One region of the Methylocystis hydrogenophila genome, then DNA from elsewhere that is predicted to be linked to it. Evidence: predicted binding sites of a transcription regulator. Region 1 holds the regulator's gene; each other region holds the start of a gene.
What was found. Region 1 encodes PhoB, which activates phosphate uptake and scavenging genes when phosphate is short. Its sites were predicted from a motif close to TGTCATNNANCTGTCAT; they were not measured.

Region 1 (10,187 bases):
GGTCCTGAGCCTTAGCCACGATGCGCTGAGAAGGCAGTCGTCGGAGACGCGGTTGAACGCGTTCATGGCGCTCTTGCTTGGCGCTTGCGTCTCCATCATCCTGCTAATAGCCGAAGTCATGGCCCGCTCGCGTGCAGGCATCGCGCTGATTTTTGTCGCTCTGGTCGGGGCCGCCTTGCTCCTATGGCGTGAGAGGCGGTCAGCGGGAATTGTTTCCGGCGCTGGCCTCGCCGTCGCCGTCATCGGCGCAACAGCTACCCTTCTCATATCCAATTATGCGATCAGTCGGCTGGCTTCCCGTCTTGGGGGGAGCCTAGACGTGCTCCAACGCGTAGCCCTCGCAGGAAAAACCATATCGGCTGGGTTGTCGGTCGCGCCGCTCGGCGCCGGGGCCGGCGCTTTTGTGCCATTATTCGCGATGTTCGAGCATCCAAGGGATCTCATCGCGAATGTTTACGTCAACCACGCCCATAACGATCTTGCAGAGATCTGGGCGGAAACAGGCGTCGTTGGCGTCTTCCTCATCGGGGTCATGTTCGTCTGGATTTTTCGCCGCGCAATCGACGTCTGGCGCCAGCCTATAGAAGAAGGGGTCGCCCCGATCGACGTTTTGCTACCCCGCGCGGCGACGATCTCGATCGTGCTGCTCTCGGTCCACTCGCTGGTTGATTTTCCCTTACGAACGAGCGCCAATCTCTCAATATTCGCGGTCGCCTGCGCGCTTCTGACTGCGCCCCCCGGCTGGGGCAAAACGGGAGCGGCAAATCGTACCACGCCAGCGCCTTTTGAGACAAAGCGAGCGAGTCGGACGGCCGGGCGTCATAGAACGTCGTGAGTCGTAAGGACTCCGCGCCCGCCTTGGTCGCCGAACACATGACGTCGTTGTAATCGATCGCCCGCCCCAATTCGGATTGGATCGGCGATGTGCGCTGCGACCGCCGTGTTCGCGACAGTTGATCCCAAATGCTCGACGTCATGTCGATGCGCCAGTTCTTGATCCTGACGTCCGACCTCATGACGTCCGACCTGCTCGGCTCGTCGCTAAGGCCGGCGGCGATATCGGGTACGACTGATCGGCATCTCGTCACGCGCGATCAGCCATGCGACGGTCCGCAGAACCAGATGGCGCTCTTCATACGCTCAATATTCGATGAGCATGTGCTCAATTTTCAGATGCTCAAGAGCGTGGCGATCGGCGGCGCGGCATTGCCAAGCAGACGCTTTACGTGGTGAGAGCAGGCGACGGGTCACGGGCTCGACGCTCTGGGCGAGCATCATGCCTGCAGGCGCGGGCTTGACGTCGCATCGCGGAGCGCCAACTTTTTAAGAGGCGCAAGCGACCGGGATCGTGCTAGTCATCGCCACGTCAATCGTCGCAACGCCAGTCATCGCCATGACATGATCGAGGGATTGAACCGGATGACGCTTGCAAGAAGACAAAGGCAAGCTTCAAGCGATATGACGAGTGCGAGGGTTGTGCATTGAAGGCTACGAGATTCGGACGTTGGGCGCGAGGGCGACGTGACTCCGCGCAATAACGACGTGTTCGAAGCCGCAACGCCGGGGCTGCCCGTCGCGAGGCCACAAGCAAGCGGCGGATTTTTCGAGTCGCTGCGCCAACGGCTGCCGAGAGGCGCGCTGGGCGCGCTGGGCGTGGCGGCCAGTCTCGCCGTCTTTGCGCTCGCCGCTTATATTCTTGGCCGAACGCTCTCAAGTCTCAGCTACGCCGATTTGCTGAATGCTTTTCGCGCGACGAGCGGCGCGCAGATTTTAGCGTCGTTGGCCCTCTCCGCGCTCTCCTATCTCTTTCTGACGGGTTACGACGTCGTCGCTCTTTATCATATGAAAACGCGCGCGCCGTACAGGGTCGCCGCGCTCGCGTCCTTCGCAAGCTACGCCATTTCCTTCAACCTTGGATTTCCCGTCATCACCAGCGCGGCCGTGCGCTACTGGATTTACTCTCGCGTCGCGTTGAGCGCGCTGCAGGTCGCCAACATCACGGTTTTCGCCGGCGTCACGTTCTGGCTCGGGATGACGCTGGTGATGGGGATAGGCTTTATTTATGGCGCGGCGGCGCTTGAGACGCTCGACGGCTTGCCGGCCTTCCTTCACATCATTCCCGGCGTTCTCATACTCGCCGGCGTTCTCTTCTATTTCGCCTGGGTGACGGTTGACCGCCGCACGATTCGACTTCGCGGCCACGCGCTGGAGTTGCCGGGTTTTATCCCGACCGCGGCGCAGTTTGCGCTTGGGGTCGCCGACCTGTGCTGCGCCTCGGGCGCGCTCTATGTGCTGCTTCCCGAGGGCGTCCCGCTGGACTTCGTGCCATTCGTCGCGGTCTATGTCGTCGCCTGCATCCTCGGCGTGATCAGCCATGCGCCGGGCGGCATCGGCGTCTTTGAGGCGACGATGCTGCACGCCATCCCGGCGGCGTCGCATGAAAGCATTCTGGCGTCGCTGCTTCTGTTTCGCATGATCTATTATTTTATTCCATTCGTTGTCGCGCTTGCGCTTCTCGGCGCCGATGAGGGCGCGCGCCGCTGGGCGACGTTGCGGGATGCGATCGCGCGCATTTTGGAGGAGCGCTTGAATTGAACGGCGCCGGACCAGTCGCCACGACCCTGTCGACCCAGCGCCTCAAATGGCGCGACCAGGCGATAGATCTCCTGGCGCCCGTCATCAACGCGCTCCCGGAGCCGATCTTCGTGATCGACTCCGAAACCCATGTCGCCGCCGTCAATGCCGCGGCGCAGGCGCTCTCGCCGGCCATTCGGCCGGGCGAACCGCTCTCCCGCAGCCTTCGCTCGCCCGACATGCTGGACGCTGTGGCGCGCGTGCTCGCCGGAGGCGAGACGGAGAAGACCGTCTGGGTCGAACGCCTGCCGGTCGAATGCTGGTTTGAAGCGCATGTCGCGCCGATGCAGATCGAAGGGTTCGAGGCGGCCGCCGTCGTGAGCCTGCGCGATCTGACCGAATCCCGGCGCGTCGAGCGCATGCGCGTCGACTTCGTCGCCAACGCCAGCCATGAACTGCGCACGCCGCTCGCCTCGCTGCTGGGTTTTGTCGAAACTTTGCAAGGTCCGGCGCGCGAGGACGCCGTCACCCGCAACAAATTCCTCGGCATCATGCGCGAACAGGCGCAGCGGATGGCGCGCCTCGTCGATGATTTGCTGTCGCTGTCGCGCATCGAGCAGCACATGCATCTGCGGCCCGCCACGCCCGTCGATCTCACGCTGCTCGTCGCGCATATCGTCGACACGCTGTCGCAAATGGCCGAAGACAGGGGCGTCGCCATCAATCTCGATCTGCAGCCGAACGTCGTCGCGCCTGGAGATCGGGACGAGCTTGCCCGGGTCATCGAGAATCTCGTGGAGAACGCCCTGAAATACGGGTGCGGCGACGACGGCGGCTGCAGGCCCATCGACATCTCGCTGGCCCGCAAGGGGGCGCTCGTCGTTCTCTCGGTGCGCGACTATGGTCCCGGCGTCGCGCCGGAGCATATTCCGCGTCTGACGGAGCGCTTCTATCGGGTCGACGCCGGCAAGAGCCGCGCCAAGGGCGGCACCGGACTGGGCCTCGCCATCGTCAAACATATCGTGCTGCGCCACCGCGGCCGGCTCGGAATAGAGTCCGCGCTTGGCGAGGGAACGCTGTTTCGCGTCATACTGCCGGCGAGCGATTCAGCCTAAATCTGATAAGCACTTAAAATAAAACGGCATTTGCTGTCATCATACTGTAATATTTTTGTCACAAAAAGCTGTTGTCGGACCAGTAGTTTCTGCCGCGTGATGACGCGGGGCGCATCGCAAGTCCATTCTCGAGCAAAAGAGACCCTCAAATGATCTCGACGATTTTCAGGCGCGGCGCTGGCGCGGCGTTGGCGCTCGCCATCATGTGCGGCGGGGCCGCCGCCATAGACATTTCCGGCGCCGGCGCGACCTTCCCCTATCCGATCTACGCCAAATGGGCCGACGCCTATAAGAAAGAGACCGGCAACGGGCTCAACTACCAGTCGATCGGTTCGGGCGGCGGCATCAAGCAGATCAAGGCTAAAACCGTGACGTTCGGCGCGTCCGACATGCCGCTGAAGCCGGACGATGTGAAGTCTTCCGGACTCGTGCAGTTTCCGACGGTCGTCGGCGGAGACGTCCCCGTCGTCAATCTCGAGGGCGTGAAGCCTGGCGAACTGGTTCTTGACGGTCCGGTCCTCGCCCAGATTTTCTTGGGCGAAATCACCAAGTGGGACGATCCCGCGATCAAGAAACTCAATCCCAAAATGAAGCTGTCGAATTTGCCGATCGTCGTGGTGCATCGCTCGGACGGTTCGGGAACAACCTTCATCTGGACCGACTATCTTTCGAAAGTCAGCGATGTCTGGAAAAACAAGGTCGGGGCCAACACGTCAGTCGAATGGCCGGTCGGCATCGGCGCGAAGGGCAATGAGGGCGTAGCGAACAACGTCATCAACACCAAGGGCGCGATCGGCTATGTCGAATACGCCTATGTCAAACAGAACAAGATGACCTTCACCAAGGTGGTCAACAAGGCCGGCAAGCCTGTCGCGCCGAATGCGGACAGCTTCCAGGCGGCGGCCGCAAGCGCGGACTGGGCCAATTCCGACAGCTATTATGTGATCCTCACCGACGAACCCGGCCCCAAATCATGGCCGATCGCGGGCGCCACCTTCATCCTGATGCATAAGCAGCCCGCCGATCCAGCGGTCTCGGCCGAGGCGCTGAAATTCTTCGCCTGGGCGTATACCGCGACTGGCGACAAGTTGGCGGAGGAGCTTGACTATGTTCCGATGCCCGACGCCGTCGTGGCTCAGATCAAGAAGACCTGGGCGACCGAGTTCAAGAACGACGACGGCAAGCAGTTGTGGCATTAGCCGGCGCGTTCACGCCGCAATGATCATCCGGAGCGGCGCGAATGCGCGCCGCTCCGAGGTTGGGCGTAGCTCTTGGCGAGAATGGTGGGGTTGGCCGGAATGCTCGAGGTCGAGACAGATCGGCGTTTGTCAGGCGGAGAAGTCGACGTGTCTGATGTTGTGTTGGAGCAGACGGCTGCCCGCGAGGTGGCGATAGATCGTACGCGAGTTCTGGCGCGCATCGCCCGAACCGACCGTATCTTCTTCCAAACGACCCGCGCCGCGGCCGTGGTCGTTCTCCTTATACTAGGCGGGGTCATTGTCTCTCTTGTGCATGGCTCTCTGCCGGCGATACGCGCGTTCGGGATAGGTTTCCTATTCTCAGACGCTTGGAATCCGGTCACCGAGAATTTCGGCGCGCTGCCGGCGATCTACGGCACGGTCATGACGTCGATCATCGCCATGCTGATCGCCGTGCCCGTCGGCCTCGGCATCGCGATTTTCCTCACCGAGCTTTGCCCCTATGTTCTGCGTCGGCCGATCGGCACCGCGATCGAGCTGCTGGCCGGAATTCCGTCGATCATCTACGGCATTTGGGGCCTCTTCGTTCTGGCGCCGTTTCTCCAGTCGCATGTCCAGCCTGCGCTGATCGCCGCCTTTGGCGATATCCCGGTGTTCTCGACGCTGTTCGCCGGCCCGCCTTACGGCATCGGCATGCTGACCGCGGGCTTCATTCTCGCGATCATGGTGCTGCCCTTCATCGCCTCGATCTCGCGCGACGTCTTCGAAACGGTGCCGCTGGTGCTGAAGGAAGCCGCTTGGGGCATCGGCAGCACGACATGGGAAGTGACGCGCTACGTGGTCATCCCTTACACGCGCGTCGGCGTGATTGGCGGCGTCATGCTTGGACTGGGACGCGCGCTGGGCGAGACGATGGCGGTCACTTTCGTCATCGGCAATGCGCACAAGATTTCCGGGTCGCTGCTCGCGCCCGGCACCACGATTTCGGCGACGATCGCCAATGAGTTCACCGAGGCGGTCGGCGATCTCTACACCTCGGCGCTGATCGAACTCGGCCTCATCCTCTTCTTCATCACCTTCGTCGTTCTGGCGGCCGCGCGTTACATGCTGATGCGCATCGAACAGAAGTCGGCGTAAGGGAGGCGCTTCATGTCTCTTTATGCATCTCGACGCAGCGCAAACTCCATCGCGACGACGCTCTGCTGGGTCGCGGCGATTTTCGGGCTGTCCTGGCTTTTTGTGATCCTTGGGGTGCTTCTCTATGAAGGCGTCCGCGGTCTGTCGCCGGCGGTCTTTGTCGAAATGACGCCGCCTCCCGGCAGCGCCGGAGGACTGCTCAACGCCATTGCCGGCTCGCTGGTCATGACCGCGATCGGCGTTGCGGTCGGCACGCCGCTCGGCATGCTGGCCGGCACCTACATGGCGGAATATGGACGCTATACGAAGCTGACCTTGGTCGTGCGCTTCATCAACGACATCCTGCTTAGCGCCCCGTCGATCGTCGTCGGCCTCTTCGTCTACACCATTCTGGTGCATCCGATGGGCCACTTCTCGGCGATCTCCGGCGCCGTGGCGCTGGCGCTGTTGGTCGTCCCTGTCGTCGTGCGAACGACCGAGGACATGCTGCTGCTCGTGCCGGGATCGATGCGCGAAGCGGCGACCGCGCTTGGCGCCCCACGCGCGCATGTCGTCGGGAAGGTCGCCTACCGCGCCGCAAAAGCCGGCCTCATCACCGGCGTGCTGCTCGCGGTGGCGCGCGTCTCGGGCGAGACGGCGCCGCTGCTTTTCACTGCGCTCAATAACCAGTTCTGGAGCACCGATCTTGCCGCGCCGATGGCGAGTCTGCCGGTCGTCATCTTCCAGTTCGCGCTATCGCCGTACAAAGACTGGCAGCAACTCGCCTGGACGGGCGCGCTGCTCATCACTGTCGCTGTTCTTGCCCTATCGATCGCCGCGCGCGCGCTCAGCGCCGGCCGGAGGAAACCGAAATGAACGCCGCTGTCCAAGCCACCAAAGAGCCGCCAACGAAAGTTTCGGTCCGCTGCCTCGATTTCTATTACGGCGCGGATCGTTCGCTCAAGAACATCAGCCTGCCGCTGCGCACCAACAAGGTGACGGCGTTTATCGGGCCTTCCGGCTGTGGCAAGTCGACCCTGCTGCGCGTGTTGAACAGGATGTACGATCTTTATCCGGGTCAGCGCGCAGAGGGCGAGGTGCTGCTCGACGGCGAGAACATCCTCGACCCGGCGATCGATCTCAACGCCCTGCGCTCGCGCGTCGGCATGATTTTCCAGAAGCCGACGCCTTTCCCGATGTCGATCTATGAAAACATCGCATTCGGCATTCGGCTGTATGAAAAGCTGTCGCGCGCCGACATGGACGCGCGCGTCGAAAGCGCGCTCCGCGGCGCAGCGCTTTGGGACGAGGTGAAAGACAAGCTGCATACGAGCGGTCTCGGCCTCTCAGGCGGACAGCAGCAGCGCCTCTGCATCGCGCGCAGCGTCGCGGTGCAGCCGGAAGTCATCCTGTTCGACGAGCCGTGTTCGGCGCTCGATCCGATCTCGACCGCGAAAGTCGAGGAGCTCATCGACGAGCTCACCCACCGCTACACGATCGCAATCGTCACCCACAACATGCAGCAGGCGGTGCGCGTCTCCGACTACACCGCCTTCATGTATCTCGGCGAGCTCGTCGAATTCGGCGAAACGGACGACGTCTTCAACAAGCCGAAGGAAAAGCGGACGCTCGACTACATCACCGGCCGTTTTGGCTAAACCAGCGATTCAAGGACGGCGCTCATGAGCGATCATATTGTTAAATCCTACGACCGCGACCTTGAGGCGCTCGGACGTCGCATCGCTGAAATGGGCGGCGTCGCGGAGAAGATGCTGGCGGAGGCGATGGATGCGCTCTCCGGCTTCAACGTCGACCTCGCCCATCGGGTCGTCTCCAGCGATCCGCGGCTCGACGCGCTGCAGCGAGAAATCGAAGAGAACGCCATTCTCACCATCGCGCGCCGACAGCCGCTCGCCGTCGATCTGCGCGAATGCATCGCCGCGATCCGTATTTCCGGCGACATCGAACGCGTCGGCGATCTCGCCAAGAACATCGCCAAGCGAACGCTCAAGATCGTGTCGGAGGCGCGCGTCCCGCGCGCGATCGTCGGTCTAAAGTCGATGCACGAAATCGCCGCGATGCAGCTTAAGGACGCGCTGGACGCCTACGCCTTGCGCGACACCGAGCGGGCGCGCGCGGTGTGGCAGAACGATTCCGATCTCGACGCGCTGGAGGACTCGGTATTCCGCGATCTGCTCACCTTCATGATGGAGGATCCGCGCAATATATCCTTCTGCACGCATCTGCTGTTCTGCTCAAAGAACCTGGAGCGGATCGGCGATCACACAACGAATATATCGGAGACGATCGTTTATCTCGTCACCGGCGAGGCGATGCCTACAGAGCGGCCAAAATCGCGCGTCGCCGACTTCGGGAAGGATGAGGCGGCCCAATGAGTGACGTGACGTCCGCCGTTTTACAGCGGAGCGGGAAAAGCGATCGGGCGCCGCGCATCCTCGTCGTCGAGGACGAAACGTCGCTCGCGACGCTGCTCGTGTATAATCTCGAAGCTGAAGGCTATCAGGTCGAGCATGTCGACAATGGCGACGAAGCCGAGCTGCGGCTCGCGGAGTCGCCGCCGGATCTCGTCATTCTCGACTGGATGCTGCCCGGCGTTTCCGGACTTGAAATCTGCCGACGCCTGCGCGCGCGGGACAGCGCCAGAGACATGCCTGTCATCATGCTGACCGCGCGGGGCGAGGAAGGCGAGCGCGTGCGCGGTCTTTCCGTCGGCGCCGACGACTATGTCGTCAAGCCGTTTTCGACTCCGGAGCTGATGGCGCGGGTGCGCGCGCTGCTGCGCCGGGCGCGCCCCGAGCGCGTCGCCTCACGGCTGACTCTCGGCGATATCGACCTCGACCGCGACACCCGTCGCGTGCGGCGATCCGCCCGCGAAATCCACCTCGGTCCGACCGAATTCCGGCTGCTCGAATATTTTATGGAGAAGCCCGGACGCGTGTTCACGCGCGCGCAGCTGCTCGACAGCGTTTGGGGCATGTCGGCGGAGATCGACGAGCGCACGGTCGACGTCCATGTCGGACGGCTCCGCAAGGCGCTGATCCGCGGCCGCGAGAAGGATCCGATCCGCACGGTCCGCGGCGCGGGCTATTCCTTCGACGAAACCTTCGGACACGAGTGACGCGTCCGCCGACGCAGATTACGCGTAGCGCTGCGTTCGGAGCTGATCGCGCGCGCGGCGGCGATCCTGGGCCGGCTGATAGGCGACGCGCGCATGATAGGCGCAATACGGCCCGCCGCCAACAGTCGACTTGCAGCCGCAGAAGCGGAACTCCGGCGACGTCGGATCGCCCATCGGCCAGCGGCACATGGATTCGCGGAGCTCCATGATCGTGACGCGCTCCGAAATCGGGATCACCACTTCTTCTTCAGGCGCAAGCCGCGGCGCCGCCAGCGCATGCGGCGTGAACGCGAGCGCCAGATTGCCGTGCGAGGCGACGCCGTTCATGCGCGGGTGCGTCGGGCGAGGAGCTTTGGCCGCGCGCGGCCGCTGCGCGCTCGCCGTCTTGGCGCGTTCGGCGAGTCCGAGACGATGGATCTTTCCGATCACAGCGTTGCGGGTGATGCCCGGTCCAAGTTCAGCCGCCACTTGGCTGGCGCTTAGACCATCGGTCCAGAGCTTGCGGAGCAGTTCGACGCGTTCGTCGGTCCATGACATCAGGCTTCTCCATTCTTTCGGGTCGAGCGCGGCTCGGATGGTTCTTCCGACCGCAGCGCAGGCCTGAAGCCCTGCGGCGATGTGATTGCGCATCAACACTCGAGAGAACACGCCCAAACGAACTACGCGGGCGCCGACTAGAAACTTTCTATTTACTTTGAATCATGCGCGAGTCGCGCTGGCAAGCGTGCGCTGGCGTTCTCAACAGGCTTTCGGCGAGACTGTTGCTCGCAGGACTCACCCTTGCGCAGCCGCGCCCGCCGCTTTGACGCGAATGATCGAACCGCGCCATGGATTTGACCGCGTCGGGCGGCGCGCTTAAAATCCGCTCTGAACTGCCGCCCGAAAAGGGCGGCGCTTTGTTTTTCGAGCTTCCTCTGGCTAAAGCCAGCGACGGGAGCATGGAGCAGGGCTTTTGACGTCAGCGCTTTATCCGACCTATCCGCGCGCCGATCTTGCGTTCAAACATGGCGAAGGCGCGTGGTTGACTGCGGAAAACGGCGACCG
Region 2 (10,187 bases), 1.6 Mb from region 1:
TTGGATTCGAGCCGCGAGGCGAGGCGATCCACCATGCCGCGGATCATCGCCTGACGCTGATCGGCGGGCATCGCCGCGATCGCTTTGCCTTGCTCGCTGGACGGCCCGCGCGCGACGACCGGCGGATTCGCCTCGCCGCGCAAAATGGCGAGCTGGGCGTTGACGGCCTTCAGATAAGCGGCGTCGGCCGGCGCGTCAGCGGCCATCTTGGAAAAGATTGCGATCGCCTTGTCCTTCTCGCCGGCCTGCGCCGCGGCGAGTCCAAGATAATACTGCGCCTCCGGCGCCGCCGGGTCGAGCGCGAGCGCCGCCTCGAAATCCTTCTTGGCTTGCGGCGTCACCACGCCTTGGGCGACGACGACGCGCGCTTCTCCGAGCGCCGCATGCCGCGTTGCGGTTGCGCCCAAAAGTCGCAGCGCTTCCGAATAGGCGTGGACGGCGTCTTCGCCGCGCCCCGTGCGCAGCAAATATGGCGCGATGACTTCGAAGCCGCGGCCGTCTTCTGGATGCGCGCGCAAATGCTGTTCGATGCGCGCGACGGCGCCGGAGAGGTCATTGCGGTCCGGCGCAGAGTCGAGCCGGGCCGTCAGCGGCATGTCCGGCATGTCGGAATGGCCAAGCCGCGCATAAAGCGTCAGCGCGACGGCGGGGATGACCACGATGGCCGCGAGCGCCGCGGCGAACGCGCGTTTGCGCGAGCCGACGACCCGCGCCTTTGGCGCGGCTTCCGCGCGCAACAGTCGACGCGCCGCCTCGGTCTTCGCGGCTCCCGCGTCCGCCGCGTCGAGACGGCCTTCCTCGCGCTCGCGCTCGATTTCGGCGATCTGCTCCTCGAAGAAGGCGACGTCGGCGGCGCTGTCATCCTGCGCCCCGTTGCGCATGGCGAGCGGCGCCAGCACCGCCATCACCGCGGCGCCGGTCAGCAAGGCGAAGATAAGCCAGATCATGCCCGCTCTTTAAGGCTTTGCGCTCCCTATTGGAAGGGCGGCCATTGCCCGTTCGCGCCCGTCCATCGATATTGCCGCCAGGGAGGCGGTGTGATCACGCGGCTCGCGATTTCCGGCTATCGATCCATTCGCGATCTGGTCCTTGCGCCGGGGCGCCTCACGATCGTGACTGGCGCCAATGGCGCCGGCAAGTCCAGCCTGTACCGCGCGCTGCGACTTCTCGCCGATGTCGCGCAGGGGCGCATCATCCAGTCCCTCGCCCGGGAGGGCGGACTAAATTCGACGCTTTGGGCTGGGCCCGAGAAATTCTCCCGCGCCATGAAAGCGGGCGAGACTCCGATAGAGCCGTTGGCGCGCCAATCGCGAAAGGCGCTGAAGCTCGGCTTCGCCGCGAAAACCAATGGTTATGCGATCGACCTCGGCCCAACTTCCAATGCGACGAAGGCCTTCCCGCTCGATCCGCAGATCAAGCTCGAGGCGCAATGGACCGGAGAACATCTCGGCCTTGCTAATCTTTTCGCCGAGCGACGCGGACCGAGCGTCCGCATTCGCGCGGAAAGTGGCGAATGGCGGCAGGCCGCGGCTTCGCTCGCCGGCGTCGACAGCATGATGACGCACTGCGCCGACCTGCGCGACGCCCATGATCTCTCGATCTTGCGCGAGACGGTGCGGCGCTGGCGCTTCTATGACAATTTGCGCGCCGACCGCGAGGCCCCGGCCCGACGCCCGCAGATCGGCACCTTCACCCCCGCGCTCGCTGACGACGGCGCAGACCTCGCGGCGGCGCTCGCAACCATTCTGGAAATTGGCGACGCGGACGGCCTGGCAGGGACGATCGACGACGCCTTTCCATCCAGCACGATCGATATTTCGGCGTCGGACGGTTACGTCGAGACGCTGATGCGCCAGCACGGTTTGCTCCGGCCGCTACACGCCGCGGAGCTCTCGGAAGGCACGCTGCGCTATCTGCTGCTCGTCGCGGCGCTGCTGACGCCGCGCCCGCCGCCGCTGATGGTGTTCAACGAACCTGAAGCGAGCCTCCATCCCAATCTCATTGGCGCGCTGGCGCGGCTCATGCGCAGGGTCTCCAACGAGACGCAGCTGTTCGTCGTGTCGCACTCGGCCCTACTGGTCTCGGAACTGAGAAAAGACGATTGTTGCGTCGAAATCGCGCTGGAGAAGCGTCTGGGCGAGACGCTCGCGCCGGAGCATGAGTCGCCAAAATGGCGCTGGCCGTCACGGTAGCGCTTGACTGGCGCGCCGCCGGATTGAACTTGGCTGGACCCGCATGCAAGACTAAACGTTCCGAGACCGTCATGATCTTTATCTTTGACCCGCCCTCGATCGAACAGCTTTCCAATGTGATCTCGCAGGTCACCGGCCCCGCATTTCTGCTCGCAGCGGAAGCGCAGCTCTTGTCCGTCCTCGTTTCGCGATTGGACCGCATCGTCGATCGTTCGAGAATCATCGCTCAGGGGGGCGACGATAAAGAGGCGCACGCTCATCTGAAAGCAGAACTGCCGATCCTCAAACAGCGCGGCATGCTGATGCATTACGCCATTTACTGGGGCGTGGCGAGCTGCATCGTGACGAGCGTTCTCGTCATCGTCAGCTTCGGGGCGGCCTACCTGCATATGCGCCACGAGTATGGCGCGGGATTGCTGTTCGCTGTGGCGATGGCGCTCTTCACCGCCGCGCTGATCGCCTTCGCGAGAGAATTGCAGCTTGGATATCTGGAGATCGGCATCGGCGCTAAGCCGCCCCAAACACCCGCGCGAAAATCGTATCCACATGTTTGAAGTGGTACGAGAGGTCGAACAGCGCGTCCAATTCCGCCGGCGATAGTTTCGCGCTTACGTCCTTGTCCTGCCCGAGCAGCGCGCGGAAATCGCCCTCCAAATTTTCTTGCGACGGGCGTCCTTCGAACGCCCTATGCCAGACCGGCATGGCGTTCCGTTGCACCGTCGCATAGGCGTCTTCGCGCGACACGCCTTTCTGAGTCAACGCCAGAAGCACGCGCTGCGAATGGATGAGGCCGCCGAGCTTTTCTAAATTCTTGCGCATGTTTTCCGGATAGACGACGAGATTGTCGATCACGCCCGTCAGGCGCGCCAGCGCGAAGTCCAACGTCACCGTCGCATCGGGACCGATCATGCGCTCGACGGAAGAATGCGAAATATCGCGCTCGTGCCACAGCGCGACGTTTTCCATCGCGGGGATGGCCATGCCGCGCACGAGGCGCGCAAGGCCGGTCAGATTTTCGGTCAGCACCGGATTGCGCTTATGCGGCATGGCGGACGAGCCCTTCTGGCCCGCCGAAAAATACTCCTCCGCCTCAAGCACTTCGGTGCGCTGGAGATGGCGGATTTCGATGGCGAGCCGTTCGACCGACGACGCCACGACGGCGAGCGTCGCAAAATACGCCGCATGGCGGTCGCGCGGAATGATTTGCGTCGAGATCGGCTCGGGCGTCAGCCCCATCTTATGCGCCACATAGTCTTCGACGCGCGGATCGATATTGGCGAAAGTGCCGACCGCGCCCGAGATCGCGCAGGTCGAAATTTCCCGGCGCGCCTGGACCAGCCGTTCGCGCGCGCGAGTGAATTCGGCGTAAGCCTGGGCCAGTTTCAGCCCGAAGGTCGTCGGCTCGGCGTGAATGCCGTGCGAGCGGCCGATGGTGGGCGTGTATTTATGCTCATAGGCGCGGGTCTTGAGCGCCGCGAGCAGCGCGTCGACGTCGGCGATCAGGAGATCCGCGGCGCGCGACAATTGCACGGCGAGACAGGTGTCGAGCACGTCGGAAGACGTCATGCCCTGATGCACGAAGCGCGACTCGGCGCCGATGAATTCGGCGAGATGGGTCAAAAAGGCGATCACGTCATGCTTTGTCACCCGTTCGATCTCGTCGATGCGCGCGACGTCGAAGGTGACGAAATCCGCTTTGTCCCAGATCGCCTTGGCGCTCTCCCTCGGGATGACGCCGATCTCGGCGAGCGCGTCGCAGGCGTAGGCCTCGATCTCGAACCAGATGCGAAACCTGGTCTGCGGCTCCCAAATGACGGTCATCTCGGGTCTGGAATAGCGGGGGATCATCGGCGTAAGCGTCCTTTTGGAAAAGTTCTCGGCGCAGCAGAGGCTGCGGGAAGAGGATCGTTTAGGCCCTTCCACGAGCGGAGTGAAGGGACTGGATCTCTTCGTGTCCTTCCCGTCTTTTTAATAAATGAGTTGCAAAGACATGAGTGCAGGAAATTAGGCGCCGAAAAAGCCGCAAAGCTCGAAGATGAAGCACGCATAGGAGGCGCACATGCGCAAGATATTCGCAGCTATTCTTCTCGTTGTTCTCACCATCGCCGCCGGGCTCGGCATCGTCTATTTTCGAAACGGCAGCTATGGCCTCAACGCCATTCTGCGGCGGGGCGCCTCTATCTGGGTCGCGGTCAACGCCCTCGACTCTCGCCTTACCCAGAGCGTGCGCTACGCTCTCGCGCATGATTTCACGCCGGAGCCGGGCGAAATCCGTTGGATGACTCGGGCGCCAGGATTCGAGACCGCCGAAATGCCGGTTCTCGTCGCGGGAAAGGAAGCGGATCGGCTCCTTCTCGCCCGCATCGATCCGAAGCTATGGCGCTTCTCGGTTCACAGCGATCCTAGCGGCAATCGCCACCTCGATGATTGGATGCGCGATCTTCACGCGACGCTCGTCATCAATGGCAGCTATTTCGGCCAGAAGGGTGAGCCCGATACGCCCTTTCGCAGCGAAGGCGTCGATCTCGGCCCCACCGACTATGTCGGCGTCCATGGCGCTTTCGTCGTCACGCCGGGCGCCGCCCGACTCCTCGACCTCAAGGACAAGGACTGGCGCAGCGCTTTCATCGGCGCCGACAATGCGCTCGTCTCCTATCCCTTACTGCTCGACGAAACGGGGGCGAGCCGCGCCACGCCCTCCCAATGGCTTGCGAACCGCACCTTCCTCGGCGAGGACCGCGCCAACCGCATAATCATCGGCACGAGCGAAGATGCGCTGCTCACTCTGGAAAAGCTCGCCGCGCTGCTGCGCGCGGCGCCGCTCGATCTGAAGCTCGCGCTCAATCTCGACGGCGGCCCGGTCTCCTGTCAGGCGATCGCGCTCGGGGATTTTCGCCGCCGTCATTGTGGATCTATGGAGGTGCAGGCCAAGGATCGCGACATTCAGCTGTTGCAGCCCCTCGTTCCGGGCGGCGACATGTGGGGCCTACCGGTCGTCCTAGCTATACGCCCCGCAACGCCTCCGTGATCCGCAGCGATCGGCGAGGTGGCCTCGCGCGAAGCGCCTTGGTTGAAACCGGCTAGGCACAAAGAACGCTAAGTCTGTTCGAGCACGCCATCCCCCTGGCCGAAATATTGCTGCGGATGAACAAATGTCCGCGCCGGGGTTCGCTCGCCAGCGCGCAGTATTCGGCTTTTCCGGAGAGCCTCATGCAGCAGACCACCGATGTCGTCGTTCTTGGCGCCGGAATCGTCGGCGTCAGCGCCGCGCTGCATCTGCAGGCGCGCGGCCGCGAGGTCGCGCTCATCGATCGTGCCGGCGCCCCAGGACAGGAGACGAGCTTCGGCAACGCGGGACTGATCGAACGCTCCTCGCTCATTCCCTATCTTTTCCCGCGAGACCCGGCGAAGCTCATCAAATATGCGCTGAACCTCCTGCCCGAGGCGCATTATCATTTGTCCGCCCTGCCGGCGGTGGGGCCGTGGCTGTTGCGCTATTGGCGCGAGAGCGCGCCTGAGCGGGTGCAGCGGAACATCGAAGCGCGGCGCCCGCTGATCGAACACAGCCTGAGCGAGCATGAGGCGCTGATCCAGCAGGCAGGCGCCGGCGAACTGCTGCGCAGGACCGGCTGGATCAAGCTGCATCGCAGCAAAGAGACTCTCGCCGCCGGCCTCGCCGACGCCGAGCGGCTGCGCGCCTATGGCTTACATATTGACACGCTCGACGCCGCCGGAGTCGCTTCGCTGGAGCCCGATCTCGCCCCGATCATGGGCGGCATCCATTACCTTGACACCGCCGCGATCATCGATCCCGCCGCTCTCTCGAAAGCCTATGCAGATCTGTTCGTCTCGCGCGGCGGGCGATTGCTCGCCGGAGACGCGCGCAGCCTTTCACAGGAGCCGGACGGGCGCTGGCGCGTCGAGGCCGCGCCAGGGCCGCTCGTCGCGGGCGCCGCGGTCGTGACGCTCGGCCCCTGGTCGGATTTTGTTTATGGGCCGCTCGGCTATCGCATTCCGCTCGGCTGGAAGCGCGGCTACCACATGCATTACGCGGCGAAGGACGGCGCAACGCTCAATCATCCGATCCTGGACGCCGACGTCGGTTATCTTTTGGCGCCGATGCGGCGCGGCGTCAGGCTGACGAGCGGGGCCGAATTCGCCCGCCGCGACGCGCCGCCGACGCCGGTGCAGATCGAGGTTTGCGAACCGACCGCCCGCCGATTGTTTCCGCTGGCGGAGCGGCTGGACCCCGACCCCTGGCGCGGCGCCCGGCCCTGCCTGCCGGACATGCTGCCGATCATCGGTCCGGCGCCGCGTCATCGCGGCCTGTGGTTCGATTTCGGCCATGCGCATCATGGGCTGACGCTCGGGCCGGTTTCCGGCCGGCTCCTCGCCGATATGATGACGGGCGAACAGCCCTTCATCGATCCCGCGCCCTATCGAGCCGACCGCTTCTGATCTTGCGCCGACGCCTTTGTGAGAGGCTGTGCGCCTATTCGGCGCCGACGAGCCTTAAGGCGCGATCCAGAACCCGCACGACGCGCGCCAGATCATGGCCGCGCCGGAGCACGAGTCCTGTCGCCGCGATGACCGAATAGGCGCCCTGCCGACGCGCCAGCGCCGGGTCCTTTTCGATTCGATAGAGCGGCGCCTCGCTCGCGCGCCGGAAAATCGAGAACACGGCCTTCGCCGGCGTGAAGTCGATGGCGTAGTCGCGCCATTCCCCCTGCGCGACTTTCGCGCCGTAAAGATTGAAGATGACGTTGAGCTCCAGGCGGCTGAACGAGACCGGCGCGCGCTTGTCTCCCCGAGCGCCCGACGCCGCGTCCGGCGAAGCGCCGTTCACGACGACGAGCGCGGGTCGAACCCGGCTGGGCTCCGTCGTCTCCGACTCCGCCATGCGTCCGCTCTCCTCGATCTGTCTTAACCATGTTGGCCCGCAAGGATGCGCCGGGCAAGACTTAATGACCGGTTTACGACGAGAATCTTCGTGTCTTTGCGCGCTGATAAGATTTGGCTGGGAAGAATCATACTTTCGCCGGCATGGCGCCCCTTGCCAGCCAAACGCGCCGCCCAAAATGAAGTTCATTGCCTCGACAGCTCGGGGCCACGCGTTTTCGGTTTCGTCAGCCCCCCAGCCCCCCGAAGCGTGTGGTTCCGAGATTTAGAGGTCGTGGCGATGGTCGGGCCGGCCGGGAGTTTCGCTCCCGCGCCGGCCCGTCTAGCTTTAGCTAGTCGCCTCGTCCGCTTTTAGCGGCCCGAGGCGGCGCCCATGGCGGCGGTCCGCCGCCGCGGCTCTTGCAAAATTCCCGACAATGACGAACTCAAGATGCGCTGTCGCGCCGATCGCGACGGGCATTCTCTTTTTCTTTTCATCGGAGAGAACATGACCGACGACGCCGCATCCGTCGCCGCCGCGGCTCCCGCCGCCGATCCGCAAACCGCCGCCAATTTCGGTTTTGAGGCCGACGTCGCGCGGCTGCTCGAGCTGATGACGCACTCCGTCTATTCGGAGCGCGACGTCTTTCTGCGCGAACTCGTCTCGAACGCCGCCGACGCCTGCGAAAAGCTGCGTTACGAGGCGCTTTCCGACGAAAAACTCGCCGCGCAAGCCGCCGCGCCGCTGGTCACGATCTCACTCGACAAGGAGAAGCGCACGCTGACGATCGCCGACAATGGCGTCGGCATGTCGCGCGAGGAGCTGATCGGCGCGCTCGGCACCATCGCCAATTCGGGGACCCGCGCCTTTCTCGACAAACTCGGCAAGGAGAAGGACGCCGGCTTCATCGGCCAGTTCGGCGTCGGCTTCTACTCGGCGTTCATGGTCGCCGGTCGCGTCGAGGTCGCGACGCGGCGGGCAGGCGAGGATCAGGCCTGGCTGTGGAGTTCAGACGGAAAGGGCTCCTATCAGATCGCGGCTCTGCCGCTTGAAGAGGCGCCCGCCGTCGGCGCCCGCGTCACGCTGCATCTCAACGCCGAGAGCGATGAATTTCTTGACGGCTGGCGGGTCGAAAGCGTCGTGCGCGAACATTCGGGCGCGATCGCCGCGCCGATCGATCTCATCGCGGCGCCGGGCGAAGAGCCGCGGCGGATCGCCGAAGGCGTCGCCCTGTGGACGAAGCCGAAGTCGGACATAACGCATGAGCAATATGTCGACTTTTACCGGCAATTGTCCGGGCAGCTCGACGAGCCGGCGCTGACCGCCCACTGGCGCGCCGAAGGACGCACCGAATATACGGTGCTCGCCTTCGTCCCCGGCGCGAGGCCGTTCGATCTCTTCGACCCGGCGCGAAAGAGCAAATCCAAGCTGTATGTGCGGCGCGTGCTGATCTCGCGCGACATGGAGCTGCTGCCCGCCTGGCTGCGGTTCATGCGCATCGTCGTCGACAGCGCCGACATTCCGCTCAATGTCTCGCGCGAGATGGTGCAGAAAAGCCCGGTCGCCGGCGCGATCGGCAAGGCCATCGCCACGCGCATTCTGCAGGAACTCAAAAAGCTCGCGGACGCCGAGCCCGAAAAATTCGCGGATGTGTGGAAGAACTTCGGCTCCGTGATCAAGGAGGGGCTGCATGAAGATCCGAGCCGCCGCGACGCTCTGTTCGAAATTGCGCGTTTCGCCTCGACGAAGTCCGAGGAACAGACCCGCACGCTCAAGGATTACGTCGCCGATCTGAGGGAAAATCAGACAGCGATCTATTATCTTGTCGGCGACGACATGAAGCGGCTGCGCGCCAGCCCGCAGCTTGAAGGCTTCCGGGCGAGAGGCGTCGAAGTGCTGCTTCTCGACGACGCCGTCGACGCCTTCTGGGTGACGAGCGCGCTCGGCTATGAAGGCAAGCCATTCAAATCCGTCACGCAGGGCCAGGCCGACATCGATTCGATCGCGCTGGTCGAGGACGCCAAGACCGAGACGCCGGCGCCGGCCGACGTCGCCGACCTGCTTGCGGCCCTCAAGGAGACGCTTGCGGATCATGTCGACGACGTGCGCGCCTCGACGCGGCTGACCGACAGCGCCGTTTGCCTGGTGGCGCCCGATACCGGATTTGACCGCCAATTGTCCCGCCTTCTGGCCGAACATGGACAACAGGCCTTCGGAAAGCCGGTTTTGGAGATCAACCCGAGGCATGAAGCGATCGTCGCGCTTGCGACGGCCTTGCGCGCAAAGGGGCGCGAAGCGGCGCGCGACGATCAGTTTCTGCTGCTCGATCTCGCCCGCGTCGCCGACGGCGAGCACCCGATCGACGCAGCGGCTTTCGCAAAGAGGCTGACGGCGCTTCTCGCCAGCCGGGGGTAGAGATGAGTCTGGGCGCGAGGAAGGCCGCAACGAACGATCCGCTGACGCGCGCCCAGGCGATCGCGACAGTTGCGGACTATCTCGGCGCGCGGGGGATCGACGACGCGCAGGAGGACGCGCGCGCTCTGCTGCGCGCCGCCACAGGACTGACGCGGCTCGAACTCGCCATGACGCCACGCGCGCCGCTTTCTCAGGAGGAGGCGCGCGCCCTCTCCCGCTACGCGGCGCGACGGGCCGCCCGTGAGCCAGTGTCGCGCATTCTTGGCGAGCGCGGATTCTGGACGCTCGACCTCGCCGTCGCGCCGTCAGTGCTCGATCCACGGCCCGACACGGAAACGCTGGTCGAGACGGCGCTGCGCTTCGTTGCGGAACGGGGCGGCGCGCCGCTCTCGATACTTGATCTCGGCGCCGGCTCGGGCGCGATCGCCTGCGCGCTGCTCAGCGAGCTTCCGGCCGCGCGCGCCGTCGCCGTCGATCTCTCGCAGGACGCCTGCGCGGCCACCGCCGCAAATTTCGCCCGATGCGGCCTGGCGGACCGCGCGGCGGTCGTGCGCGGCCGCTGGGCGGAGGCGCTTCAGGCGCGTTTCGACCTCATCGTGTCCAATCCGCCCTATGTGCGCACGGACGATATCGCTGGACTCGATCCCGAGGTGCGGCTCCATGATCCGGCGCTGGCGCTCGACGGCGGCGCCGACGGGCTC
Region 3 (10,187 bases), 1.9 Mb from region 1:
GATATTCGACGACGGCCTCTTCAGCGGGCTGAGGCTGGCGGTCATAGCGGTTCATGCGCGTTCTCGACCCGTAGCGCCGGGGAAATGGACGCCCCACAAGGCGCCTGAGCGTCGTCACAAGCGACCTCATCGGCGAAGCCGAACGCTCCCTTTCGGCGGATTAGATTCCGAAAGATATAGCATCGCAGGGCGTACAGGGAAACGCCAGGAAAGGCCCAGAAACGCCCGCCGTTTCCTCCGAATGGCGCCGCTTACCAATAGACCTTGGCGCGAACCTCAAACAGATTGGGATGCGCGCCGGTATAATTGGCGCCGATAAGCGTGGGGAATGGACCACCATTGTAAAGATTCAATGGCGCGACGATGTTCATCACGCGCGTCCAGTTCGCCTGGATTGCGACGCCCACGTCCGGGTACCAGTTGACGCCGATCGTAAGATTCTGCTGACGGCCGCCGTTTATCCCGGCGTTGGCGATGTAGGTCCGGGCGAATGGATTTGGCGCGACGAAGGTCGTCAGCGCGAGCAGATTATAGAGGGTGTTCCCGTTGTAGGGCCCGTTGTTGAGGTCAACGGAGCTGAAGCGCGCAGCCAAGCCCCAGGCGCCATAACCGCCTGCGCTGAGCGGATTTTTGATCTTGAGCTGATTAAAGGTCGCGCCGTTCTTGTCGCGGATGTCGTAGGACTGCGCGCGCTCTTCGCCGGTGATCCAATAGGTGCCCTGGATGTAATAGCCGTCGAAATAGGCCGACCGTCCTCCCGGATTGAACGGAACCAGAGAGCCGTTGACGGGAATGACGCCGGTCGCCGCCGAAGCCGCCGTCAGATAGGTCGCACGGTTGATCGCGTTTTGATCGCGGTTGTAGAAGGCGCCGAAATATTCCGCCTGGACGCCGAACGGCCCATGCGACGCCGCCAATTCAACGCCGAAGGATTCGACATTCTTGGTGCATTTTCCGGCGAAGGCGGAGCTGTTGAAGAGGTTTTGGGGGACCGGTCCCACGATCGTGCCGCAGGAAAGATCCGGCGTGCCAATGAGGCCCTGCCCGAGAATATTGGCTTCAGATCTGATGCGGTTGCCGAGCGCAAGGACCCGGTCGTCGTTCGCCGCCGTGGAGTCGTTTGGCTGATGATATCGGCCCGAAACGCCGACATGGAGAAGATCGTGCTCGGTGTGGATCGGCGCATAGGTCAAGCGGCCGGTCAGGTCGAAATACTGCCCGCCGCCTGTGGCTTGGTACCAAGTCGTGTTGGACGGGAATGGCGCGCCGCCGCCGGCGTTGGGTATGTAAAGTCGCGGAATGCCCCAGGTCGCCGGATAACCGCGCGCGGGGTTGAGGCTCGCGTCGCCAAAGCTGGTGCTGAAGATGCCGCCCTTGAAGGTCCAGTCGTCGCCATAGGCGCCCATCGCAAGGCCGATATGACGATCCGGCTGGAAGGTGTCGACCGCAAGCGAGCGCTCGATAAAGTCGCGGTATTTTGAGGAATTGATCGCCTCGACGCTGAAGGGCTCGAACATGCTGCCGACCATGACGTAGGCCGGCTCCTTGGCGAAAGGCAGCGTCAACAGCGGGCTTTGGACGCCAAAATAGGCGTCGCGAACGCCGCCGTACACGTGATTGACGCCGGTGATCTGGCTTGTTCCGGTGAAGTCGTATTGCAGCTTGTAGAAGTAGATCTGCGCGGCCTTGCCTTCGACCTCGAGCCGAAGCTGGCGCCCGCCGACCTGATTATCGAAACCGTTGAGCGGCAGAGCGATGCCGCCGCCGTCGATGAGGATGCGGCCGCCGACCTTGAAGCTATACGCCTTGTCTTCGGTCTCGACGAAGAGGCCGTTCTTGAAGCTGACGAACACCGGCGGCCGCGGGGGCGTATCGGAGGACCCCTTGGACGCAGCGCCATTGGCGATATTCGTCGCGCTTTGCTGTGAGCGGTCCTTCGAGTTCGAACTTCGCGACGCAGATTTCGACCGCCGCGCCTCCTGACGAAGCTTGGCGACCTCGGCTTCCAGCGGACGAAGCCTGGCGATCTCCGCTTCCAGCATGCGCAGTCGCGTCTCGATGGCGCTCTCGGATGCGCCGGCGGTGGTCGAGAGCAACGCCCCGAGCGTCGCCGCCAGGACGGATGCTTGCTTCGCCCGCCGAATCGTCAAGTCCGCCCCGCACATCCCGTTATGTTCGGCCACAGGGTGGGGCGTTAACCTTAACGAATGGTTAGCGACATGCGTCGCCGCCGACAGCTGGCGCGCAGAAAGGCCAGCCGGGCCTTTAGCTCGGCGGGCGGAAACAAAGCTCGGCGGCGTCGCGCATCCGCAAATTTTTGAGTGGAACCGCGAGCAGGTCGGAGGCTCATGGGCGAACTTCTTCAAGCGTCCGCTGCGACGGATTCAAGCCACGCTGAGCATCGCGCGTTTTCCGCCGAAGCGGACGCCGGTTCGAAATGGGAAACGGCCCCATTTCAGGAACGCGTTCACGAACCGAGATTCATGAACGCGCTCGACCCGAAGCGTCTTCGTCGATCCTTTGATCAGAACCTGGAGACGACAGGGGCGAGAACGCCGGAGGGGCCGTCGAACGGATAATAGCGAAGGCTCGTGAAGACCATGTTTTCGTCCCCACGCGGCGCCCCGCCCCAGCCGGCGAAGCCGTTTCTCACACTATAGGAATACTGCGCGCCGGCCTTAATCTTTCCGGCAGGACCGCTATAGAGCGTATGCCAAATGCCCCCCGTGATCTGACGCAGGTCTTTTGTCTGGCTCGAACACGGAAAGATCGAGGCGTTCGTAGCCACCGCGGCGGCCGCCACGTCGTTTTCGAGGCCGCAGCCGGTAGTGTTGTAGGCCCAGTTTCCGAGGCCGCCGACGAAAAGCGTTCCGCCGATATTGCTCCATTGCGGTTGCTGCCCGGCAAATTCGCCGCCGACGAAGGCATAGACGTCCGTTTGCGGCGTGGCGTGCAGGGTCACGCCCGCCATAGCGATGCGCTCGGCGATCCACTGCGGCGCGCCAGACAATTGGAAAGTGGCGTCCGGCAGACCGCCCGCGCCGTAACGGCCGATGCCCTTGCCGATCATGCCGGTGAACTGGAAGTCGAGCAGATTCGGCCACAGCTGCACAACGACGCCGCCGCCGCCGCCGCCGCCCCACTGGCTATGATTGCCCCAGTAGGAGCGGTCCGTCACGTCGCGCAAAATGCCGAAGCCTTCGACATGGATCTTGCGGTCTATGACCTGGCCGTCCCAAGCTAGCTTGCCGATCACGTCGGGGATGCGGTTGAAAGAGTAATTATTGCCGGAGAAGAACAGGCCGCCGCCGGTCGGGGGCGCCAAGAGGATCGGCGAGCCCTCGAGCGGGAGAACGGTCGTGCCGAACGCCGTGGGGCCCGGCGGGGTGAAGGTTGTGGCGCCGCTTTCGATGGCGAGCGAGGCCCAAATCTGCTTGTTGAAGTCCTTGGTGAGGCGGAAGCCAGGTTGACGCGCCCAGTTATAGCCCGGAAGGTACTGGTGATCGATGACGGGCGGCTGCAGGGACGTATCGGGCCGGATGCCGACCGAATTCATCGTCACGAGCGACCACATCTGGCCAGCCGCAACGTGCACGCCGTATTCGTCGAAGTCGACGTTGCCATAGGCCTGACGCAGGCGAACATTGTAGGAATTGCTCAGGTTCGAGTTCGCCGTCTGCGCCGCGCCAAGGAAGTCGACCTCGCCATACGCCATGAGATGGGTCTGCTTGTCGAGATCGGCCTTGATCATCAAGGCCGGACGCGACGGACGAGCGCTCGCGCGCCATTCTGACGTGTGCGTGCCGGGTATGAAGCCGTATGGAATATTTTGGAACGGCGTATTGATGTCGGCGCCCATCCAACGGCTGCGATAGACGCTTTCCGCCGCGAAGAAGCCGGCGGGCGTGATTTCCAGACCTTTGAAATACAGGTGATCCGGGCCGGGGAGTCCGGAGGACGGCGGCGCGACAGCCGCTTGTTCGACGTGCGCCGGCGCCGCCTTGCCCGCGCGCCTGTGGTGCGCGCCGCCGTTCGCATCGCTCCGAAGTCTGGCGAGTTCCGCCTCCAGCGCCTGCACCCGCAGCTCGAGCGCGTCGTGTCCCGCCGCATTCGCGCCGGTCGCCAAAAGCAGAACGCCAAGCGCCGCCCCGGCAAGCGCTCGTTTCTTCGTCGATATTCTCATGTCAGCCTCGCGCCTTCATTAGCGTTAGAAAACAACGCGCGACTTATGGCCATCACAGGATGACAGCTCCATGACTTATAAAGTACAAGCTTAGTATTTTGAAGATCTAATTAATGTGTTGCCTGCGTACCACACCTTTAAGTACATATTTATACAGCACCAAATGCCATTGATTGATCAAACAAGACTTATAACTACACAACTATTTTAGTACGCAGCATATAACTTTGCGTACGTGCTTATACTTTTTATGACAACAATCGCACTGTGCCAAGCTTTATCAATTCCAGCAAACTTTCAGCAATATTATTGCTGCGTTATACGCTGCGTAAACATTACAGAAACACAGCTCCATTTTCAGAAATACCTCAGCAACAGACGCCTGCGACTATCGGTTCGGGTTAGGCGAACGCCAGGGCGCGTCGCCTCCCTGCGATGGACAACAGAGCCCCAACCCCAAAAGCGATGGGGCGCTACAAACGGGCCCTGTAAAGGGACCGCGACAGCTGCAGGCTTCTGACCTGCCGGCCGTGGGCAAAAGCCCGCCGACCACGGTCGATCCACCGGGCGCAAAGCTTATCGCCGCAGGGGCGTGGTGGCGGACTTGGCTGAACGGGGCTGAAACAATCCTCGTCGATCAGCCGCTCGCAGGATCGAAGCCTGCGAGCGCTCCCGTGAGCGAAAGATCGGGTCCGAGATCACATTCAGAAAAGACGTGAGTCGAAGGTGGATTCGAATGAGAATGTTCCCGATATCCGGGACGTTCTCATTCGTCGTTCACGAACCTTCAGCCGGGAATCCCTGCTCTGGATTCGAGTGGACGCTTCGTCTCGCTAGGTCAGTCTCGTCCTAACCGGCGGACTTGCCGCAAAGACTATCTTTGGGCATGTTGGACGCGAACTTCAGCAACCTGGCGAGGCGCACACGCCTCGCTCGCCCAATCAAAACGACGCCGTCATCGGCGCTATCCCAACGGCGTCTCGTTGGCGTAGCGCGGGTTTATCTCGCTTATTTTTGAAAGCGACGAACGTGCTGCTCATCGATGATTTTCTCGACGACGACCAATGCGCGCGCTTGCGCCAGCGCATTCTCAACGCGCCCTTTGTTTCGGGAGCGTCGACGGCAGGCGGAATGGCGGCGAACGTCAAGAAAAATCTTCAGCTTGACGAGCGCAAGGCGGGCAAAGTCGTCGACGAGATCAAGTCGCTCATCCTTGCGCACCCGGGCGTCGATCTCTTCGCGATGCCGGAGAAGCTCGTCGGCGTGATCGTCAATCGCTACGACGAGGGAATGGAATACGGCAATCATTCGGATTCGCCGATCATGGAAGGCGTGCGCTGCGATTTGTCCTTCACTTTGTTTCTGGAGGATCACAGCAACTATGATGGCGGCGAACTCGTTCTCGAGCAGGAGCACGGGCTCATCAAGGTCAAACCGAAAATCGGCAGCATCTTCGTCTATTCGACCGGCCTGACGCATCGCGTCGCCAAGGTGACGCGCGGCAGCCGTCTCGCCTGCGTCGGCTGGATCAAGAGCCGCATCCGCGACGAAGGCCGCCGCAAAGTTCTACGAGATCTCAACGCCGTTCTTGGCGCCTATATGGAAAAGAACGGACATGACGCCGTCGCCGATCTGCAGCTCAAAATCATCGGCGATCTGATCCGGATGTGGCACGAGTGATATGGATTCCAGCTAATTCGTTCGCTTGGACGGCGCCATTCCCCGCAGGCCAAAGGCCTGACCGGGAATCCAGACCCAATCCAAAAACGCTGGTCTTGGTCTTGATTCCCGATCGCGCGCGTTGGGAATGACAATCCGAGCCGTTCGAACGGCTTTCGTGTAAAGCCCCCGCCCCTGCGCGGTTCCCGCAAACGTAGATCAAAACAAAAATCCCGCCGGGAGAACCCAGCGGGATTGCTTGAGAGTCAGACGTGAGAGTCTCTTACCACCAGACTTCCGCGCGGGTGAGGAAGGAGTTGGTGTCGTTCGAGTTGAGCCAAGGCTGGTTGTAGGGCGCGACATTGGCGAGGACGCGGCCGTAGTTGAACAGGAAGCGGTAGCCCTTTTCCGGATACCAGTTCAGGCCCAGCGTGATCTTGTTGACGCGGCCGCCGGTGAGCCCGACCGAATTCGCGGCGAGAGTGGCCGGGATCAGTCCCGTAGGAGTGGCGACGCCGGGAACGAGGCCAAGCGCGCCATAGGCCGGGAGATAGCTCCAGGCGCCTTGCGCGCCGTTGTCGAGATTGATCGAGCTCCAGCGCGCCGCGACTTCCCAGGCGCCATAGCCGCCCTTGCTGATCGGATTGAGGATCTTGGGCGCCGTCGAGAAGGTGTAGGGCGTGTTGATGTTGTGCTCGATGTCCGTGTAGCCGGTGATGCGCGTTTCGCCCGTCAGGAACAGCTGAGCCTGCGCATAAAAGCCGTCGAATGACGCGGAGCTTTGCAGACCCTGTCCCGCAGCAAGGCGCGCCGCCTGAAACGCGGGGACGCCCGTCAAGGCGGTGGGGGTGATCAGCAAACCCGCCGACGTGTAGGAGTCGCGGCTATAGTAAGAGCGCGAATATTCGGCCTGGATGCTGAAGGGGCCGTGTATGGCGACAAACTCCAGGTTGAAAGCTGCGACGCTCCTCAGACAGTTGTTCTGGACGAGTTGGCCGTTGAGAGTCGTGTTAGCCGCCCAGCGTGAGCCGGCGAGACTGAACGGTCCGCCCGGATTGCACGACATGTCCGGCGTGCCGAGCAGGCGCGTGTTGAGCGCATTCGCCTCGTTGCGCACGCCGCGACCGACCAGCAATTCGTCGTTCGAAGCGCTGCTCGCGCCGTTGTTCTTATAGTATCGGCCCGTGGCGCCGATATGGATCAGATCCTCTTCCGTACGGATCGGCAGGTAGACCGCGCGGCCGTCAACTTCCCAATACTGGCCGAGCTGATTGTTGAATGGACGGTTGGCCGTATCCTGCGGGCTGGTGCTGTAGATGCCCGTCTTGACGCCCCAATTATGATCGCCGGTGGAGATCGACGCGCCGAGATGTCGCCGTGGCGTGTTGAACGCGTCAGACATCATCGAACGCTCGATGAAGGTGATGCCGGAATTCGAGGTGCTCATCGCCTCGAGACCCAAAGGCCTCAACTGATTGGCGAGCTGAATGACGATATCGCGCTCATAGGGCAAGCCGAACTTCGCCAGAATCGGATATTTGAACGCCAGCCAGGCGTCGCGAACGTTGGCCGCGCTCACAGCGCCGCTGCTTCCGCCGAATTCAAACTGCGTCCGGTAATACCAATATTTGAACGCCTTGCCGGCGATGTCGAGACGGGCGCGGCGCAGCAGCACATTGCTCGCGTCGCCATTGGCCGGATCGCTCTGCCAGCCGCCGTCGGCGTGAACGCGGCCGCCGACATGGAAGGAGAAGGCCTTGTCTTCGGTTTCGACGAAGAGGCCGTTCTTGAAGCTGACGAAGACCGGCGGCGGCGGCGGATGGCCATGGCCGTCCTTGCTCACATGCGCCTGAGCGGCGTTCGCGACATTCGTCGCGCGCTTGACCTCGGCGCGCTGCTTGGCGACCTGCGCTTCAAGCTGCTGCAGCCGCGCCTTCAATTCGCGAAGCTCGGACGCGGTGTCGGCCGCGGCCGGAGTGGCCGAAGCCGAAGTAAATAAGCCGAACGCAGCGATGGCGAGCGCGCGTTGTCCAACTCCAAGTTTCATAATTCAATCCCCCGGTTAGCTTTCGGGCGACAGTGAAGCCGACGCTGGATGACAGGCCCGTGACAAACTTTGCCCTAGCCGTAATGTGACGTTGCGAGTGAGAGCTGGTGTGGCGCCAGCGCCACAGTCCTGGCGACTGATCATTGTTTTTTGTGGCTTTGCCGTCACAGCAGAAGTTTTTTTCCGAAAGCGTCATCGCAAATTTGCGGCTTTTTCGACGCAACTCATCCGCACCGGAAGAATCGATCGGCTACTTCTTTCGTGGTCGGCGAGTGGCATTACGCGTCACGCGTAATTCGGCGCGCGCAGCCGCACCACGCTGACTCCGCCGCCTCGTCGCTCGACGCAGATTTTCGTGGCGATGCGCTGCTGGAGCGAATCGACATGGCTGATCACGCCAACCCGCCTGCCCTGCCCCTGCAGCGTCTCCAACGCGTCGATGACGACGTCGAGGGTCGCCGAATCGAGCGCGCCGAATCCTTCATCGATGAACAGCGTGTCGACGAATGAATCGCGCCCCTCGAGTCCGGCGAGCGCCAAGGCGAGCGCCAGCGACGCGAGGAAGCGCTCCCCGCCGGAGAGCGAACGCGTCGAACGGCGCTCGTCGCCAAGATCGCGGTCGATGATCTGGAGGCCCAGCGACCCGGCCTCGCCCGAGCGCTCGAGCGCATAGCGCGGCGCAAGCAGCGCCAGGCGCTGATTGGCGAGCCCGACGAGATGCTGCAGCGTCGCGGCCTGCGCGAAACGGCGGAACTTGTCGCCGCTCGCCGAGCCGATGGCGTCATTGATCTCGCTCCAGAGTTTGGCGTTGATGCGCGCCCGTTCGAGCTCGTCGGCGAGCGCTGTCGCGCGTTGTCGCGCCTCATCATCCTTCGCGCCGCGCTCGCGCAGCCCGCCGAGCCGCGCCGACAATTCGTCGAGGCGACCCGAGATGCTCTTCTCCTCCGCGGCGAGCTGCTCACGCGAAACGTCCGCCGGAGCGACGGCCTGGGCTTCATCGAAATCCACCTGCCGCGCGTTGACGGCGGCCTCGGCGGCGGCGCGCCCGGCTTGCGCCGCTTCGACGGCGCGGCGCAGCTCCGCCTGCGCTTCGCGCGACATCGCAAGAAGAGGCGCCGCAGTCGCCTCGTCGAAGCCGGCGCCCTCGAGCGCCGTCGCAAAGGCCATGCGCGCTACTTCGGCGCGCGCCGCCGCGCTTTCCGCCGCGCTGGCGCAATGGGCGTGACGCGTCTCGCAGGCGGTTTTCCACTGCTGGGCTTCAGCGAGAAGGTCGCGCGCCTCGTCCCGCGCCGCAAGAGCCGCCCGGTGGCCCGCCTCGATGCGCGACCGATGCGCGGCCGTCGCTTCTCCCTCCAGAAGCAGCGCGCGCGCATCGCGGGCCTCTGCCAGGCTCCTTGCGCGCGCCTGATGATCACCCTTCGCTTCAGCCTCGCGGGCGCATGCGCTGTCTGCTTCCGCCGCAATGCGCTCCGCGGTCAGCCCGATCGCGGCGAGTTTTGCGGCGATTTCATCCGACCGCGCCAGCGCCTCCCGATATTGCGCGCCCGCCGCCTCGAGCCGGCGGCGGGCAGAAGCGGCGTCGCGATCGAGATCCGCGGCCGAGAGGTCGCAAAGCTGGAGATAAGGCGCGAGCGCGCGATCGAGCGAGTCGAGACGCTCGATCAATCCCGCGCCTTCTGCTTTCGCGCGGGCCCGCGTCTCGCGCGCCGCTTCGAGCGAATGGGCGAGCGCCGCGCGCTCCTCCTGCCGCGCGTCGAGCGCCAGCCGAATCGCGTCGCGCTCTTCGCGCAGCCGATCCCGCTCCTCTCGCAGCCGACGCGCGGCGAGAAGCTTTTGCGCGACGCCATCGCGCGCGGTCGCAAGCTCCTTCGCCAACGCCTGCAGTCGCGGCGAGGCTGATGGTATCGTCGTCGGCGGCGCCAGCTCCGGCGTCATATCTCGCGCGCGATCCGCAGTCAGCAGCGACGCATATTCAGCCTCGGCGCGCGCGCGAGCCGCTTGCGCTTGCGCCGCGCGACGCGACGCGTCTTCGTGAAGCGCATGCGCCTGCGCCGCCCGCGCGCTCAAGGAGACAGCCTCCTCGTCCAATCTGCTGAGCGTTCGCCGCGCCTCGTCGCGCCGCGCCCGCAGCGCTTCGATTAACGCGCGCGCCGCGTCATGCGTCTCGGCGAAAGGATGTTCGCGCGCGCCGCACACGGGACACGGCGCATCATCGGTCAACGCCGCGCGCAATCGCAGCGCATGGGGATCCGCCGCGGCGTCCGCCAATTCGCCGAAGCGTTCGGCCTCGGCGCCTTG

Region 2: BN69_RS04160 (DUF2794 domain-containing protein) is a predicted target of PhoB. The motif match lies at 7,157-7,173, and genes of this name have one in related genera.
Region 3: BN69_RS02785 (OprO/OprP family phosphate-selective porin) is a predicted target of PhoB. The motif match lies at 7,938-7,954, and genes of this name have one in related genera.

What each region holds. Positions count from the first base shown of each region.
Region 1 covers NC_018485.1:2,465,513-2,475,699, forward strand. The annotation lists gene BN69_RS11980 (O-antigen ligase family protein) at 1-835, shown strand, start outside; gene BN69_RS11985 (hypothetical protein) at 964-1,233, shown strand; gene BN69_RS11990 (lysylphosphatidylglycerol synthase domain-containing protein) at 1,522-2,595, shown strand; gene BN69_RS11995 (ATP-binding protein) at 2,592-3,689, shown strand; gene pstS (phosphate ABC transporter substrate-binding protein PstS) at 3,839-4,888, shown strand; gene pstC (phosphate ABC transporter permease subunit PstC) at 5,036-6,025, shown strand; gene pstA (phosphate ABC transporter permease PstA) at 6,038-6,880, shown strand; gene pstB (phosphate ABC transporter ATP-binding protein PstB) at 6,877-7,662, shown strand; gene phoU (phosphate signaling complex protein PhoU) at 7,687-8,400, shown strand; gene phoB (phosphate regulon transcriptional regulator PhoB) at 8,397-9,143, shown strand; gene BN69_RS12030 (GcrA family cell cycle regulator) at 9,162-9,680, opposite strand; gene BN69_RS19970 (hypothetical protein) at 9,971-10,099, shown strand; gene BN69_RS12035 (aspartate aminotransferase family protein) at 10,096-10,187, shown strand, end outside.
Region 2 covers NC_018485.1:883,406-893,592, forward strand. The annotation lists gene ccmI (c-type cytochrome biogenesis protein CcmI) at 1-947, opposite strand, end outside; gene BN69_RS04135 (AAA family ATPase) at 1,038-2,192, shown strand; gene BN69_RS04140 (DUF2721 domain-containing protein) at 2,264-2,746, shown strand; gene purB (adenylosuccinate lyase) at 2,700-4,040, opposite strand; gene BN69_RS04150 (phosphodiester glycosidase family protein) at 4,252-5,220, shown strand; gene BN69_RS04155 (NAD(P)/FAD-dependent oxidoreductase) at 5,403-6,650, shown strand; gene BN69_RS04160 (DUF2794 domain-containing protein) at 6,685-7,092, opposite strand; gene htpG (molecular chaperone HtpG) at 7,465-9,486, shown strand; gene prmC (peptide chain release factor N(5)-glutamine methyltransferase) at 9,489-10,187, shown strand, end outside.
Region 3 covers NC_018485.1:576,785-586,971, forward strand. The annotation lists gene BN69_RS02765 (DUF2093 domain-containing protein) at 1-55, opposite strand, end outside; gene BN69_RS02770 (OprO/OprP family phosphate-selective porin) at 252-2,150, opposite strand; gene BN69_RS02775 (hypothetical protein) at 2,525-4,183, opposite strand; gene BN69_RS02780 (Fe2+-dependent dioxygenase) at 5,213-5,863, shown strand; gene BN69_RS02785 (OprO/OprP family phosphate-selective porin) at 6,126-7,889, opposite strand; gene BN69_RS02790 (AAA family ATPase) at 8,175-10,187, opposite strand, start outside.